DNA from 3 places in the Paenarthrobacter sp. FR1 genome. Region 2 is predicted to be linked to each of the others. Evidence: riboswitches for the same ligand, from Rfam matches in the RefSeq annotation. Region 2 holds a riboswitch; each other region holds the start of a gene.

Region 1 (4,537 bases), on a different contig from region 2:
TCAGTCCCTGGCTCCGCGTATTCCTTGGCAACTTTACGGGCCAACTCCAAGGCAGCCTTCATGGACGCGTCGTCGCTGGCCTGGCCGATGCCCCGGGCCATGCCGGCGGCGTACCCGGCGATGAACGTAGTCAGGGGTGCTGCGGGGCGCACCACTGAATGCGCGGCGACTCCTGCAACCGCGAGGACCTCGTTGACGTCCACGTCAACGCCCTCAAGCTCAAACGCCTGCAGCAGTGTGCGGCACCATTCCTCGAGCGTCTCTTCCTGGCTCTTCACGTCCGCCTCCAACTCGTAGTCAATGCCCAAGGCCGCAGCGTCCTCCCACGTATCCACGTCATCAGTGGACCCCGCGGGGACGTCAACGTCCAGCAGGTTCAGCCTAGCAAGCAGTCGGAACACTGAAGAGTTCGTTAACCCGTCTCCCTCGGAAGCTGCCGCCACTTCCCGTTCCAGGGCGGCGGTCCTGTAGGCCCCCAGGAGAGGCTGCTTCCGGCCATCAGTGGAGACCGCCATGGCCCCTTCAACGCCGGGATGTGACGCCAGCGCAGCCCAAAGGAGCTCGACACCACGGGAAGCGTGTGGCATGTCGCATGCCAGCACCAGCGTCCATGCCTGGCTCGAAGCGCTCGTCTTCAGCGCGGCCAGGCCGGCGGCGATTGCAGCTGCAGGGCCTGCGAACACGGGCTCCTCGCGTGCCCGCAGGATCTCTCCCGGCAACGCCTCCGCCTCCGGTCCTACGACCACCACGGCAGAAGCACCCCGGGCCGCCTGCAGCGCATGCGTAAGGAGAGTGGCGCCGTCGTACTTCAGCGCCGGCTTGGGCACGCCCCCGAGGCGGGTGGCCTTGCCACCCGCCAGAATCACGGCGTTGAATTCCATCCGCCCAGAGTACCCGGGCGGGCGGAGTTCAGCAGAAATCGATCAGGCAGCGGATTCCGGCAACAGGAACGGGTCCCAGTCCGGCGCAGGTTTCTCGAGTTCTTTGATCTGCCACATGGTTCCCTGGGGCACGCCTGGCTTGAAACGGAGCTTCCATCCCATTTCAGCCAACGTATGGTCGCTCTTGGCGTTGTTGCATTTCAAGCACGCCGCAACCAGGTTTTCCCAGGAATCCGCGCCGCCCCTGGATTTGGGGTGGACGTGGTCTATGGTGTGGGCTGTTTTCCCGCAATAGGCGCAGCGGTGACCGTCGCGGCGAAGGACCCCGCGGCGACTCACGGCGGTAATCCTGTTGTACCTGGGGCGGATGTAGCGGTTAAGGAGGATCACGGAGGGGCGTCCAAGAATCTCCTGTGGCCCGACGACAGGCTCGTCGCCTTCGGCCACTACGCTTGCTTTCCCAGTCAGCACAAGGACCAGCGCCCGGCGGAATGTTATTACCGCCAGCGGTTCATATCCAGCATTCAGAACGAGTGTGCGCATGCACGTACCTCTTCACGGCCGCACCCGTCAGGGGCACGAGGGCCGGCTGCCCTCTGCTTGTACGGGCTGTGGATCGACACCATAAGGGTAAGCACTTATATGCCGTATCAACGAATTTTTCTGTCGTTTCGCGTGCGGTGTCGGCAAAAATTCATGCGTGGTTAAGGGATGTGCGGCATCGCCGGGCTGCGAAGGCGGGCCTCCACCACCCACTTTGACCGGCGACCGAAGAGGACACACCAAGGATGACGGCGTGTCGGGTGACCCGCAGGCTGAGAGTTGGTGCGGACGGTACGGGCCGCCCGACGCATCAATGCTGGTCGCTGGATCGGGCTGCTCTTAAAAGCAGAACACCCCGCCGGCCTCAGCCTGCGGGGTGTTCTTGGAGGTGCTTGGATCAGCCGTTGACGCGGATGAAAACCGGTCCGGAGCCAACGTTGGCGCTGAACAGTGCCGTAGTGGATCCGTTCCATCCACCGTGGACTGCCATGCCGTTACCGACGTATACAGCGATGTGGGCCTGTCCGGCCAAGCCGCCATTGGCGTAGTAGGCGAGGTCGCCCGGCTGGGCTTCTGCTGCACTGACGGTGCGGCCCAGGGAGAGGTAACCGGCCGGCCAGTCGTGGAAGTTGATGCCGACGGCTGCCAGGGAGTTGGTCACCAGCATGGTGCAGTCCTGGGTCACGCCGAGCTGTGCGTAGGCAGCGGCGGCAATAGCCGCACCGAGCCCGCTCGAGGCTGCAGGAGCCTTGGCGGCCGGGGCTGCGGTGTTGACCGCGAGGGTAGCGTTACCGGCTGTAGCCGTGCTTTCCGCAGCCTTCTTGGTCTCCGCCTTGGCGGGCGCCTTCTTCTCGACCGGAGCCGGAGCTTCCACCGTGGTGACCACGGGGCGCTCGTAGGAGATGGCGACCGTGGAATCCGCAGCGATGGTGGCCTGGACCACTGACTGGACGTCAAGGGTGGACGTCGACGTGGATTCGCGATCGACATTGGTGTCGGCAGCGTTGGCTGCCACACCGCTGGTCAGGACCAGGCCTGATGCTGCGGCAATAACTGCTGCCTGGCGGCCAACGCCACCGGCGTTGTCGCTGACGGCCTTGGCGATAACGGCAAGCGAGCTGGTCTTGGGGGCCTCAGCGCGATGCCGTGCAACCTTGTTTGCACTGGTCATGATTTTCTCTTTTCGTATCCGCGGGCAGTTGGGGTACACGCGGGTAGTGGGCAGGCCAGCACTTGGGGGCATGCTGGCTTACCCCGAACCGGATGATTTCTAGCGGAGGGTGAAGAAGGAGGACGTACCTGTGGAAGCCGCTGAGTGCAGCAGCGTGCCCTGGCCCGGGTTCAAGGCGCTGATCATCATGCCGTTGCCGACGTAGATGCCCACGTGGGCTCCGCCGTTCTGCATGACGAGGTCGCCGGGAGCAGGGGTGCTGGTGGGCTTCATGGCCGTCCAGGCGTTGACGCGGGGGATGCTGATGCCGGCCTGCGCGTAAACCCACTGGGTGAAGCCTGAGCAATCCCAGCCGTTGGGAGTGGTGCCGCCCCAAACATAGGGGTGGCCAATGCCGGTGTAGGCAATAGCGGCGAGACCGGAAGCGGCGGCGCTGGAAGCAGCGTCCTTGGCTTCGGAGGACTTCGCGGTGACGGCACCCGCGGTTTCCTGTGTGCTGTTTGCCGCCGTGCGCTGGGTGGTCTGCGAAGCACGCTGGACTACCTTGGGGGCTTCCTTGGTGACCACAACGGGGCTCTCAAAGGAAACGGTGGCGGTGGGCTCTGCGGTGACGACTGCCGTGGCGACCAGCTGCTGGGTGCTGGAGGCTTCCGACTTGGTGACGTCGGTGTCCGCTGCCTGTGCCGGCAGGCCGACGCTAAGGACGAGGCCCGAGGCTGCTGCCCATACGGCGGCCTGGCGACCAACAGTTCCGGCGTTGGATGAAACAGCCTTGGAAAGGTTGTTCAAAGGGTTCGTTCGAACCGATTCGGCGCGGTGGCGCGCAGGGGTAGTGCGTGATGACACGAAGGTAGCCTCTCCCAATGCCTGCGAGGTGAGCTGTCGGATTCGGATGGGAGTCATCCGGCCGCGCCGCTTCAAGGAAGCTTTTGCGACTTAACCCCAAGGCCTTCTCTCGAAGACCAGAAGTGGTTCCCCCGCCCCTGCCAGACGATTTATGCGAACGGACCTCGAGTGGTGGCAGAGCTAGGCAATCCACTCAAGTGCACCGGCCCCCTAAAAAGCCGATGCGCTTTGTACGGTACAACAGTTGAACGCGAATGTCACATTCAGGTCACGGGGCGTGTCACGAATGCGAGAGACAACCATCAACTAGCTCAGAGCCAGCCCATGGGGTCGACAACTTCGCCGTTGACCTGAACCTCGAAGTGGAGGTGGCATCCGGTGGAAGCGCCTGTGGTGCCGCTCAGGGCTACGGTGTCGCCACGGTTGACCGTCTGGCCCACCTTGACAGTGAAGGACGACAGGTGGTTGTACGTGGTCTCAAGGCCGTTGCCGTGGTCCACTACCACGCGGTTGCCTCCGCCGTACTCGTGCCAACCTGCGAAAGTGACCTTGCCGGTGGCCGCAGCATGGACGGCTGTGCCGCACTGGGCTACGAAGTCCTGGCCGCGGTGGAAGTCACCGGAACCGCCCGTGAGGGGGCTGATGCGGTAACCAAAGGGTGACGCCGTGGTGAGCGTATCCAAGGGGCTGGCCATGGTGCCAACGGACGAGGCGCGCTGGATGCTTCCGGCGGACTGGGCGCTGAGGAGCTGCTTCAGCTTTCCGTCGGGATCCGCGGCAGTGGCAACGGCGGCGCGGCTGAAGTCGATTTTGGCGGATGCGGCTGCGGAAACCTCGGGCTGGCTCCCGCCGGTGACGGCGAGGGCGGCCTCAGTCTGGCCGGACTCCGAGGTGGCCATGACCGGGCTGGTGGCCGGCAGACCGACAGTCAGGGCAAGTCCGGTGGCGGCAAGCGCTACACCGGCTTTCTGCCCGACGCCACTGGCTGCGGCAAAATCGGCTACCTGGCGCAACGGGCTCTTACGGCGGCGGACCTGACGCTCAGTGTCGCGGGGCCGGATGTCCATAGTGGCGCGGGCTGGCCGCAGCTCAACAG
Region 2 (4,537 bases):
CATGGTGCCCATGGCGTCGAAGAAGATGCTGAGGAGGATCACGAAGGCCAGCAAGGCGGCAGCGATAAAGCCGAGGTGTTCGAACGCGCCGAAGGGGTTGGCCTTGCCGATCAGGGACAGGTCAGGGGCGCCCCACTCGGAAAGCGTGGGGGCCACGAGCGACCAGCCGCGGGGGTTGACGTTCTTGCCATCAAAGCTGGGGCCGATGTGGAGCGTGAATTCGAGGATCGCAGCCAGGGCGGTGGAGACCACGATGCCGATCAGGATGGCGCCACGGACCTTGCGGACCACCAAGGCGATGGTCAGGATCAGGCCCACCGCGAACACCAGGGTGGGCCAGCCCATCAGCTTGCCGTCCACGCCAAGTCCCAGCGGAACTGTGGTGCCTGCGGCGTCCGGGATGCGGCGGACGAATCCGGCATTGACCAGGCCGATCAGGGCGATGAACAGGCCGATGCCCACCACGATCGCGGTCTTGAGGGCCTCCGGTACTGCCTTGAAGACGGCGGTACGGAAGCCCGTGAGGACCAGGATGAGCATCGTGACGCCGGAGAGGACCACGAGCCCCATCATGTCTGGCCACGTCAGCCCCGGGTGCGAGGCAACGGTGACGGCCACGAACGCGTTGACGCCCAGGCCCGTTGCCACGGCGAACGGGTGCTTGGCCCACGCGCCCATGAGGATGGTCAGGATGCCCGCCACGAACGCAGTGGTGGCGGCGACAGCGGTGAAGCCGAGCGATGCTCCACTCGAGTCGGCTCCGGAGAGGATCAGTGGGTTCAACACCACGATGTAGCTCATGGCGAAGAAGGTTGCGAAACCGCCACGGATTTCCCGCGAATAGGTGGAGCCGCGCTCGGAGATCTTGAAGTAGCGGTCGACTGCAGAACCTTGTTTAAGCATGAAGGACTCCGGGGATCGAGGGGAGTGTGCTCTCAAATCCTATGCGGTCGGATATGGGCGCACCGGACCATTCGCCTAGTCTGTAAGGAAGCCAACACTAGGAGAAACCGCCCCATGCGCACCATCCGCCCGCTTCTGGCCGCCGTCGTCGCTGCTCTTGCCTTCGCGTCCGCCCTGCTGTTTTCTGCGGCTCCAGCGTCCGCGCATGATGTCGCCGAGTCCACGGCGCCGGCGAACGGTGCCAACGTGGCGGAAGTTCCGGCGTCGGTCTCCATTACTTTCAACAACCGCCCGTTGGCGATCGGTTCGGGCGTCACTGTCACCGCGGGCGGCGAAAACTGGGCGGATGGACCCGTCGAAATCATCGATAACCAGGCAGTTCAGAAGCTGCGCGACGGCGCGCCGGCAGGCGAATACACAGTGGTTTGGCGCGTGGTCAGCTCCGATTCCCACCCTATTGAGGGCACGTTTACCTTCACGGCCACCGCAGGGAGCACGACGACGACAGGCGGCACTGCGGTTGCCTCACCGTCAGCTTCGGCTCCTTCAGCTTCGGTACCTTCGGCGGGAACGGCGGCGCCGGGAACGGGTACCAGCGAGCCGGCGGCGGACGCATCGCAGCCCTTCCCCTGGAGCATCGTAGGACTGGCGGTGGTGGCTATCGGACTCGTTATTTACCTGGCCGTTACCGCGCGGAAGAAACTGGCGGCCTCAAACGACTCGGACGGCCAAACTCCCGCGGAATAACGGGGTTTTCTACGTACCTGCGAAGATCTCGAAACGGTCACCACGACACGCCAAAAGGGTAGTTCTCGTTACTTAAATGTGACTTCCGGGTGATCTTCGCGTACGGTGGTACCTGTGCCTGTTCCACGTAGCGGGCACTTCCGGCCTGATTGCCTAGCTCTGCCGCAGTCCGGAATCCGTTCGCAGACAAACCTTACGGCAGAGACGGGGAACCCATTTTAGGTCGCTTTCGAGCGTGCCTTGGGGTGAAGTCACGATGCTTCCGCTGAACAGCGGGGGATAGTGACCGGGTGACTCCCATCCGAATCCGACAGCTAACCTCGCAGGCATCGGGAGAGGCTCTTTCATGTCTTCACGCATTCTTCGCGGCCGTCGTAAGGCGGACAGCGTACGTCCTAATCCGTTCATCTCCATCTCCAAGGCTGTTGCCAGCAACGCTTCCGGCGCTGGTCGCCAGGCAGCTGTTATCGCAGCAGCTTCGGGTCTCGTTCTGACCGGCTCCATTGCTGCCCACGCAGCCGAGGCTCCGGTACAGCGGGATTCCAGCCCCGCCACGGTCGCCGAGACCGCATCCGAGGCTCCCACCCAGGTTGTTACCGCCTTGTCGACGGCTACCGTCAACTTCGAGCGCCCTGCTGTTGCTTCGGTTGCAGCACCGGTCATCGAAAAGCCGGCTCCGGTTGCTCCGGCTCCCGTTGCCAAGAAGGCAGCAGTAACCACCGCCGCTGCAGCAGCCCCTGCCAAGGCTGCCGCTGCTGCTCCCGCCGCACCGGCCGCCGCTGCTCCTGCAGCTGCTCCCGCCGTCGGTGGCGTCAACGCAGCCATGGTTGCCTCGGCTTACGCCCAGATCGGCATCATGCAGGACTGCACCGCCATGGTGGAAAAGGCCCTCGGCTCCGCAGGCATCCCCGTTGGTGACCTCGGCCCCATGCAGTTCATGAACTACGGCAAGGTTGTCAGCGACCCCCAGCCCGGTGACATGATCGTCCAGTCCGGCCACGTTGCAATCTTCATCGGCAACGGCCAGGCCATCAGTGGTGGCATCAACGGCAACCAGACGGGCATCCACCCGATCAGCTGGTTGACCGCAACGGGTCCCCTGACCTACGTACGCGCAGGCGCATAAGCCTCACGCACCAACAAAGGCCGGTGCCTTCGAAGATTCTTTTCTTCGTAGGTACCGGCCTTTGGCGTTAAGTTCTGTGCGTTAAAGTTCCAGCCTTAGGGCACGACGGCGGTTCGGCGCGTCTTTGTTGGGTGGCGTGCCGGGGTTTGCGGCGTGAGGTTCCCGGGACGTGGACTTCCTAAACGGTGGCGATGCCGGGTCCTGCCGGCAGGGCCACCTTGGCTGAGATCGCCTGGCCCACGGCCTTGGCCTGTCGAAGCACTTCCTTGGGGGTGGGCGTGATGAGTTCCCCAACGCCCACAAGGTGCATTCCGACGGCACGCATGGCGGCTACGAGGTTCTGGCCGATGGAGATTCCCAGTTCTGCCAGCATTCGGCGCAGCTGGCTCTGGGCACAGCGGGTCACCACGATGTGGTCGGCCAGGAGAACGCCGTTGGCTGTGTGGACAGCCCACTGGCGCGGCATGGATTCGAGTGGGCCGGACACATGGAGGCCGGTCCGGAGCCCGGCTGTGGTCATGCTCGCGGCCATTCCGAATCCCAGCTGCTGAGAGGGATCAGAGCCCAGGAAATCAAGGCGGACGGCACGGGTGGTGTTGCGGACGTCCAGATGATGGCTTGCGGCATAGTTCCGCAGGTGACGGAGGATCTCAGTGCGTTCTTTCATTGCTGCGGGATCGGCGACGTCGCATCGTTGAAGCATTCCGGTGTGGACTGAAGGGCCTGCGGCTGATATGGCGCCGAAGCCGTCCACAACGATCGAGCCCACGCCATAGCGGCTGAGCTCACTGGCAACTGCCAGGCCGGACAGGCCGGCTCCGATGACCACGGTGGTGGTGCGTTCCGTGGCGGAATCAGGCGTGGGTGACACTGCTTGGTTCCTCCTTGACGTGTGTGCCCTGAGGCAGCGCGTGGGATCGCGTCCGAGTTCCCCAAGCGGCCGCAAATAAATGGCCGGAGTGTGTCGCGAAACACGTTTGCCGGCCATTCGGTGACTCGAACACTACCGAACTTTTTCGGCCATGGATAGCCTCGCGCATCCGCGTGTTTTGCGTGTTCATCCGCAGCGCAAAAAGGGTGCTCCGGAACCGAGCCCGGACCGTTATACACATAGCCCAAAGTCGCCTTGATTCGTCATTGCCGACCGAGAATAGTGGGCATTGGAAGGAGAAATTTCCTGGTTTCTCCTGCCCCGGTCATTGACATTCAGGCCGTCAGGGAATCCGACCCGGAGAACCTCTGGCAGAATGGCCGGAACATCAAGCAGTAGGTGGAGAGGCAGGCCCCCATGGACCAGCACGGCAGACACAGTGAAGAGCCACTCGACGGCGAGGACCAAGCTGTCGCACCAGGTGGCATCGTCGTTGGAGTGGACGGATCCGAACACGGCCAGTGTGCCTTGGTGTGGGCCGCCCGGGAGGCTGAACGTCGGCAGCTTCCCTTGCACATCGTCACTGCGTACTCGGTACCGATCTTCGCCGCTTCCGGACTGGATGGCGGCTACGCAACGGTGGACGATTCGGTGATCCGCGAAGGTGCCGACGCCATCGTCAAGCAGGCCATGGACAAGGTTTCCGGCTATGCCATCGACGTCGATGCTTCCGTGGAGAACGGTGACGCCGCAGGTGTCTTGCTGGACCTTTCGGCGGACGCTTCGCTCCTGGTGTTCGGCAGCAGGGGTCGCGGCGGCTTCGTCGGACGTCTCCTGGGCTCGGTGAGCAGCGCCCTGCCTGCCCACGCCAAATGCCCCACAGTGACTGT
Region 3 (4,537 bases), on a different contig from region 2:
CATGTAGGCAAGCACGGGCGACGGCGACGACTGCCACACGCGGCGCAAGGCGTTCCCACGGCCCCGCTCCTGAAAACGGACCACTAACAGTTCAGGGAGTTCGCGTGCCAGGCGTTCGGCGATCCTCAGCGTGCTGTCGGTGCTGGCATTGTCCGCCACGGTGATTCGGAATGTGTGGGGAAAGGAGTCCGTCAGGTGCCCGTGCAGTTGGCGAAGGCTGTGTTCCAGGCGGGCTTCTTCGTTGTAGACGGGGAGGGTGACGTCCAGGACCGGAACCATGACATTGGTGTCAACGGGACGGCGCTGTGGTTGCTGGAGCGCCGCTGGCCCGCCACGCAAGCGAGCGGAATGAGTCCGCCGTGGCAGAGCGCTGGTGGCTGGATCTGTGAGCGTCATGTTTCCAGAATGCGGCCACCGATTATGAGGGCTTTAGGCGGAAGCTGTGGCACTACTGTGAGCCCCGGCGAGCACCTGTGAAAACGAAAGAAGCCGCCCCGGTTCCCGCCATCCGCTCCAGTAAGAACTGAGGCAAACGGCGGAAGCCGGGGCGGCAATCAAACAGCTTGGCTTAGTACCAGTTGTTCGCCAAGTGGAAGCCCAGGGCAGCCGACGGGGATCCGTAGCGTTCCTTGATGTAGTTCAGGCCCCACTTGATCTGGGTCTGGTAGTTGGTCTGCCAGTCGGCACCGGCCGTGGCCATCTTGGAAGCCGGCAGGGACTGGACGATGCCGTATGCGCCGCTCGAGGCGTTCGTGGCAGTGGTCCTCCAGTTGGACTCCTTCTCCCACAGCGTGTTCAGGGCAGTCATTTCACCCGGACCCCAGCCGTAGTTGCCCAGGATGCTTGCAGCGTAGGCCTTGGCGGCTGCGGGATCGTCCACGGCCTTGGGGGCGGCAGCGGCTGCTGCAGCCTCTGCGGCGGCAGCGGCAGCAGCGGCGTCGGCAGCTTGCTTGGCAGCAGCGTCAGCGGCGGCCTTTTCAGCGGCAGCCTGGTCGGCGGCAGCCTTCTCCGCAGCGGCCTTTTCAGCGGCAGCCTGGTCGGCGGCAGCCTTCTCTGCGGCCGCCTTTTCAGCGGCTACCTTGTCTGCAGCGGCCCGGTCGGCTGCACCCTTTTCGGCGGCAGCGTTCATGGAGGCGGAGATTTCAGCAGACTTGTTGGTGCTGATCCGGGCGTTCGCCTGGGTCTCTGCGACGCGGCTCGCCTCGGGGAGGGTCAACGCTGCGTTGGCGGCCGTGCCGAGGGATGCAACGCCCAGTGCGGCGGCCACAACACCGGCAACAACCGACATGCGGTGGCCGGACTTGCCCTGGCGGGCTGCGTTCTTAAGGACTGCCTGCGACTTGGTCAGCGGTGCGTCGTGTTCGTCGCGGTGACGCGCGGAAGGGCGCGTCTGATCATTAAATTCAGACATGTTTGTGATTACCTCTCAGCGCCTGCGGAGTTAGCTGTCGGGTTCGGATGAGGTCATCCGGCCGCGCATCACGCTGCGGCTTCACCCCAAGGGCCGGCAATAAATGCCTGGGCCCGGAGACTCTGGGTCCCCCGTCTCTGCCTCGAAGAAGAACGGACTCCGGGAAGTGGCAGAGCTCGGCGCATCCCGGATGCGGGTCAGTTGGGGCGACCCACCCTTTCGACGGTACAGGAGGTTTCCCCAGAAGTCACATTTAGGTAACAGAGATCACCATCCCGGTGAGTCGCCTTGCCGGATTCGTTACACGCGCTCGTTGCTGACGGCGGGCAGGCGGAGGGCGAATTCCGTACGCCCTGGACGGGAGGTCACTTCAACGCTGCCACCATGCGCTTCCACAATGGATTCCACGATGGACAGGCCCAACCCGGAGGTGCCCTCCGATCCCGACCTGGCGGCGTCAGCGCGGGCAAAGCGGGAGAAGATCCGGCTCTGGAAATCCTCCGGAATGCCCGGTCCGTTGTCGGTTACCGTAACCACTGCGCTGCCATCGGCGGAGAGCATGACTCCGGTGACCACGGTGGTGCCGGCATCGGTGTGTTTGCGGGCGTTGGACAGCAGGTTGGCCAGTACCTGGTGCAATTGTGTGGCGTCACCCCTCACTGTGATGGGTTCGTCCGGGAGCTGAAGCTGCCAGATGTGCTCCGGGGCCATGACTTTCTCATCACTCACTGTCTCGATCACCAGCTGCGTCAGGTCAACGTCCGAGACCTTTACTGGTTGACCCTCGTCCAACCTTGCGAGCAGGAGGAGGTCCTCCACCAGCGTGGTCATCCGTTCGGATTGGCTTTGGACCCGTGCCAGGGATTTCCGGCCGTCATCGGTGAAGTTTTCGGTCATCCGCAGCAGTTCTGTGTAGCCGCGGATAGCGGTCAGCGGTGTACGAAGCTCATGCGAGGCGTCCGCCACGAACTGGCGGACCTTGGTTTCGCTTTCCTGACGGGCTTCCAGCGCACTGGCCACGTTATTCAGCATTTGATTCAGGGCGTGGCCAACGCTGCCCACTTCCGTTCCGGGATGGGAGGCCGACGGCGGTACGCGCACCGCAAGTGCCACTTCGCCGGCGTCGAGAGGCAGCCGGGAAACCTTCGTGGCCACTTCGGAGAGCTGCTCAAGCGGCCTCATGGTCCGCCGAATGATCACTGTGCCTGCCAGGCCAATCAGCACGAGGCCGCCCAACGAAACCCACACCATGGTCCATACGAGCGAGGCCTCGGCGCTTTGCTTGTCCGCAAGCGGCAGGCCGGTCACGATCACGTCGCCGGAGGTGTCCACGGCCACCAGCCGGTAGTCGCCGTTGGACAGCGAACGGTCCACAGGGCGGCTGTCCTTGGGGAGCGACAACAGGACCTGCTCGTCGTCTGCGGAGAGTGAAACGCGATTGCCTTGGGCGTCGATCAAGCCCGAGCTCCTCACGGTGGTTCCATCGATCCGCGCGTTGAGGGTTCCAGCGGCCTGGCCCCGGGCCTCCAACGGGTCAGGCCTTCCGGACGGTGACGAAGGAAAGTTCGACGGCGGCCTGCCGAAGTCATTCGCGCGGCTGGACGCCTGCTCCAACTGCCTGTCGAGCTGCCTGTTAAACACCATGTCCATGGAGGCGTAGCTGACTACCCCCACGGCAGCGCAAATCGCTACCAACAGGGCCATGGCCACCAGGACCAATCGGGTGCGAAGGTGCCAGGTGGACGGGTTGAGCCAACTGCGCTGCGACTTCCTGGCCACTCCTGAAAGTGTGCTCAACGTTTAGTCCGCAGGCTTGATGACGTATCCCGCACCGCGAATGGTGTGGATCATGGGCGGATGGTTCGCTTCGATCTTCTTGCGCAGGTAGGAGATGTAGAGCTCCACGATGTTGGCCTGCCCACCGAAGTCGTAGTCCCACACCCGGTCCAGGATCTGTGCCTTGCTGACCACCCGTTTGGGGTTTTCCATGAGGTAGCGCAAGAGTTCGAACTGGGTGGCAGTCAAGGAGATGTCCTCACCGGCCCTCGTCACCTCGCGGGTGTCCACGTTGAGGGTGAGGTCTCCCACCACCAGCTCCGCGGTGTCCATGGCTGCCACGCCGGAACGCTGAACCAGCCGGTGCAGGCGCAGGAGAACTTCCTCCATGCTGAAAGGTTTGGTGACGTAGTCGTCGCCCCCGGCCGCCAAGCCAACAATGCGGTCCTGGACGGCGTCTTTTGCAGTGAGGAACAGGGCGGGAACTTCCGGGGCGAAAGCACGGATGCGGTTAAGGACCTCCACACCGTCGAAACCGGGCAGCATGACGTCCAGGACCAGCACGTCCGGCCGGAAGTCCTTGGCAACTTTCACTGCCTCCGGTCCGTCTCCGGCTACCGCAACGGACCAGCCCGCCATGCGCAGGCCCATGCTCATCAATTCGGCGAGGCTGGGTTCGTCGTCCACCACCAAAGCACGGATAGGGGAACCGTCCGGGTGGGAGAGCTGGGGAAGGTTGTTGGTCATGGAGTGCGAGGAGGCCATGGGACAACTCTCCAATCTGCTGGTTTGCCAGCGCTTTGCCGGTCCTGTGAGGACGCTGTGAACTCAACACTAGCGAGGTGGGAGTCCGGCGTGGTGAAGCTAGGGATAGGCCTGACGGGCTGTTTCTACAGCTTGTAGCAGATTTCGGGCAGAAAATTGTCGAAGGAGACTACCCGCGATTGGACAACAACTGTTTCAGATCGTGAGATTCCGCTCGAGGGTGGTTCGTGGGAACCAAGGTGCACATGATGCCCTATTTGCCGAAGATCATTCACTGGATTGCTAATATTTCGTGTCTCAGCCGAATGAAATGGCATTCATTTATGGCGTCCAGTGAATTGTGATTTGCGACACAATAGACCTCTACGTCTCAAAATGTGGACGGTTCGGCGCTTTGTTACTTGCGTGTTGCCATTGTTACGTTGCACACTTCCAATGTGAACAAGAACTCAACAGCACCTGCAGCCGCAGCAACCTGGCCCAGCACACCCGCTGGCCATGATGACCGCTGTTGTCGAATGCAAGCCTAACTTTCCACCCCAAGAAGTTTCAGGCATTCGCCCCCTAGCCCAGCGTTGGGCGCCC

What was found. Region 2 has a riboswitch for cyclic di-AMP ahead of ACR30Z_RS09695 (hypothetical protein). Riboswitches for the same ligand answer to the same signal wherever they lie in the genome.
Region 1: linked by a shared signal. The riboswitch ahead of ACR30Z_RS04845 (C40 family peptidase) and the one ahead of ACR30Z_RS09695 (hypothetical protein) in region 2 are both predicted to bind cyclic di-AMP.
Region 3: linked by a shared signal. The riboswitch ahead of ACR30Z_RS21055 (hypothetical protein) and the one ahead of ACR30Z_RS09695 (hypothetical protein) in region 2 are both predicted to bind cyclic di-AMP.

Annotation. Positions count from the first base shown of each region.
Region 1 is NZ_JBPFSF010000002.1:27,927-32,463, reverse strand. Features, by position in the region: gene ACR30Z_RS04860 (NTP transferase domain-containing protein) at 1-881, opposite strand, end outside; gene ACR30Z_RS04855 (HNH endonuclease) at 924-1,424, opposite strand; gene ACR30Z_RS04850 (NlpC/P60 family protein) at 1,822-2,595, opposite strand; gene ACR30Z_RS04845 (C40 family peptidase) at 2,695-3,441, opposite strand; cyclic di-AMP (ydaO/yuaA leader) riboswitch at 3,446-3,607, opposite strand; gene ACR30Z_RS04840 (M23 family metallopeptidase) at 3,753-4,537, opposite strand, start outside.
Region 2 is NZ_JBPFSF010000004.1:168,233-172,769, reverse strand. Features, by position in the region: gene ACR30Z_RS09705 (NCS2 family permease) at 1-903, opposite strand, end outside; gene ACR30Z_RS09700 (copper resistance CopC family protein) at 1,018-1,650, shown strand; cyclic di-AMP (ydaO/yuaA leader) riboswitch at 1,825-1,993, shown strand; gene ACR30Z_RS09695 (hypothetical protein) at 1,997-2,776, shown strand; gene ACR30Z_RS09690 (FAD-binding protein) at 2,955-3,647, opposite strand; gene ACR30Z_RS09685 (universal stress protein) at 4,065-4,537, shown strand, end outside.
Region 3 is NZ_JBPFSF010000014.1:104,293-108,829, reverse strand. Features, by position in the region: gene ACR30Z_RS21060 (dolichyl-phosphate beta-glucosyltransferase) at 1-396, opposite strand, end outside; gene ACR30Z_RS21055 (hypothetical protein) at 569-1,411, opposite strand; cyclic di-AMP (ydaO/yuaA leader) riboswitch at 1,419-1,579, opposite strand; gene ACR30Z_RS21050 (HAMP domain-containing sensor histidine kinase) at 1,712-3,208, opposite strand; gene ACR30Z_RS21045 (response regulator transcription factor) at 3,212-3,952, opposite strand.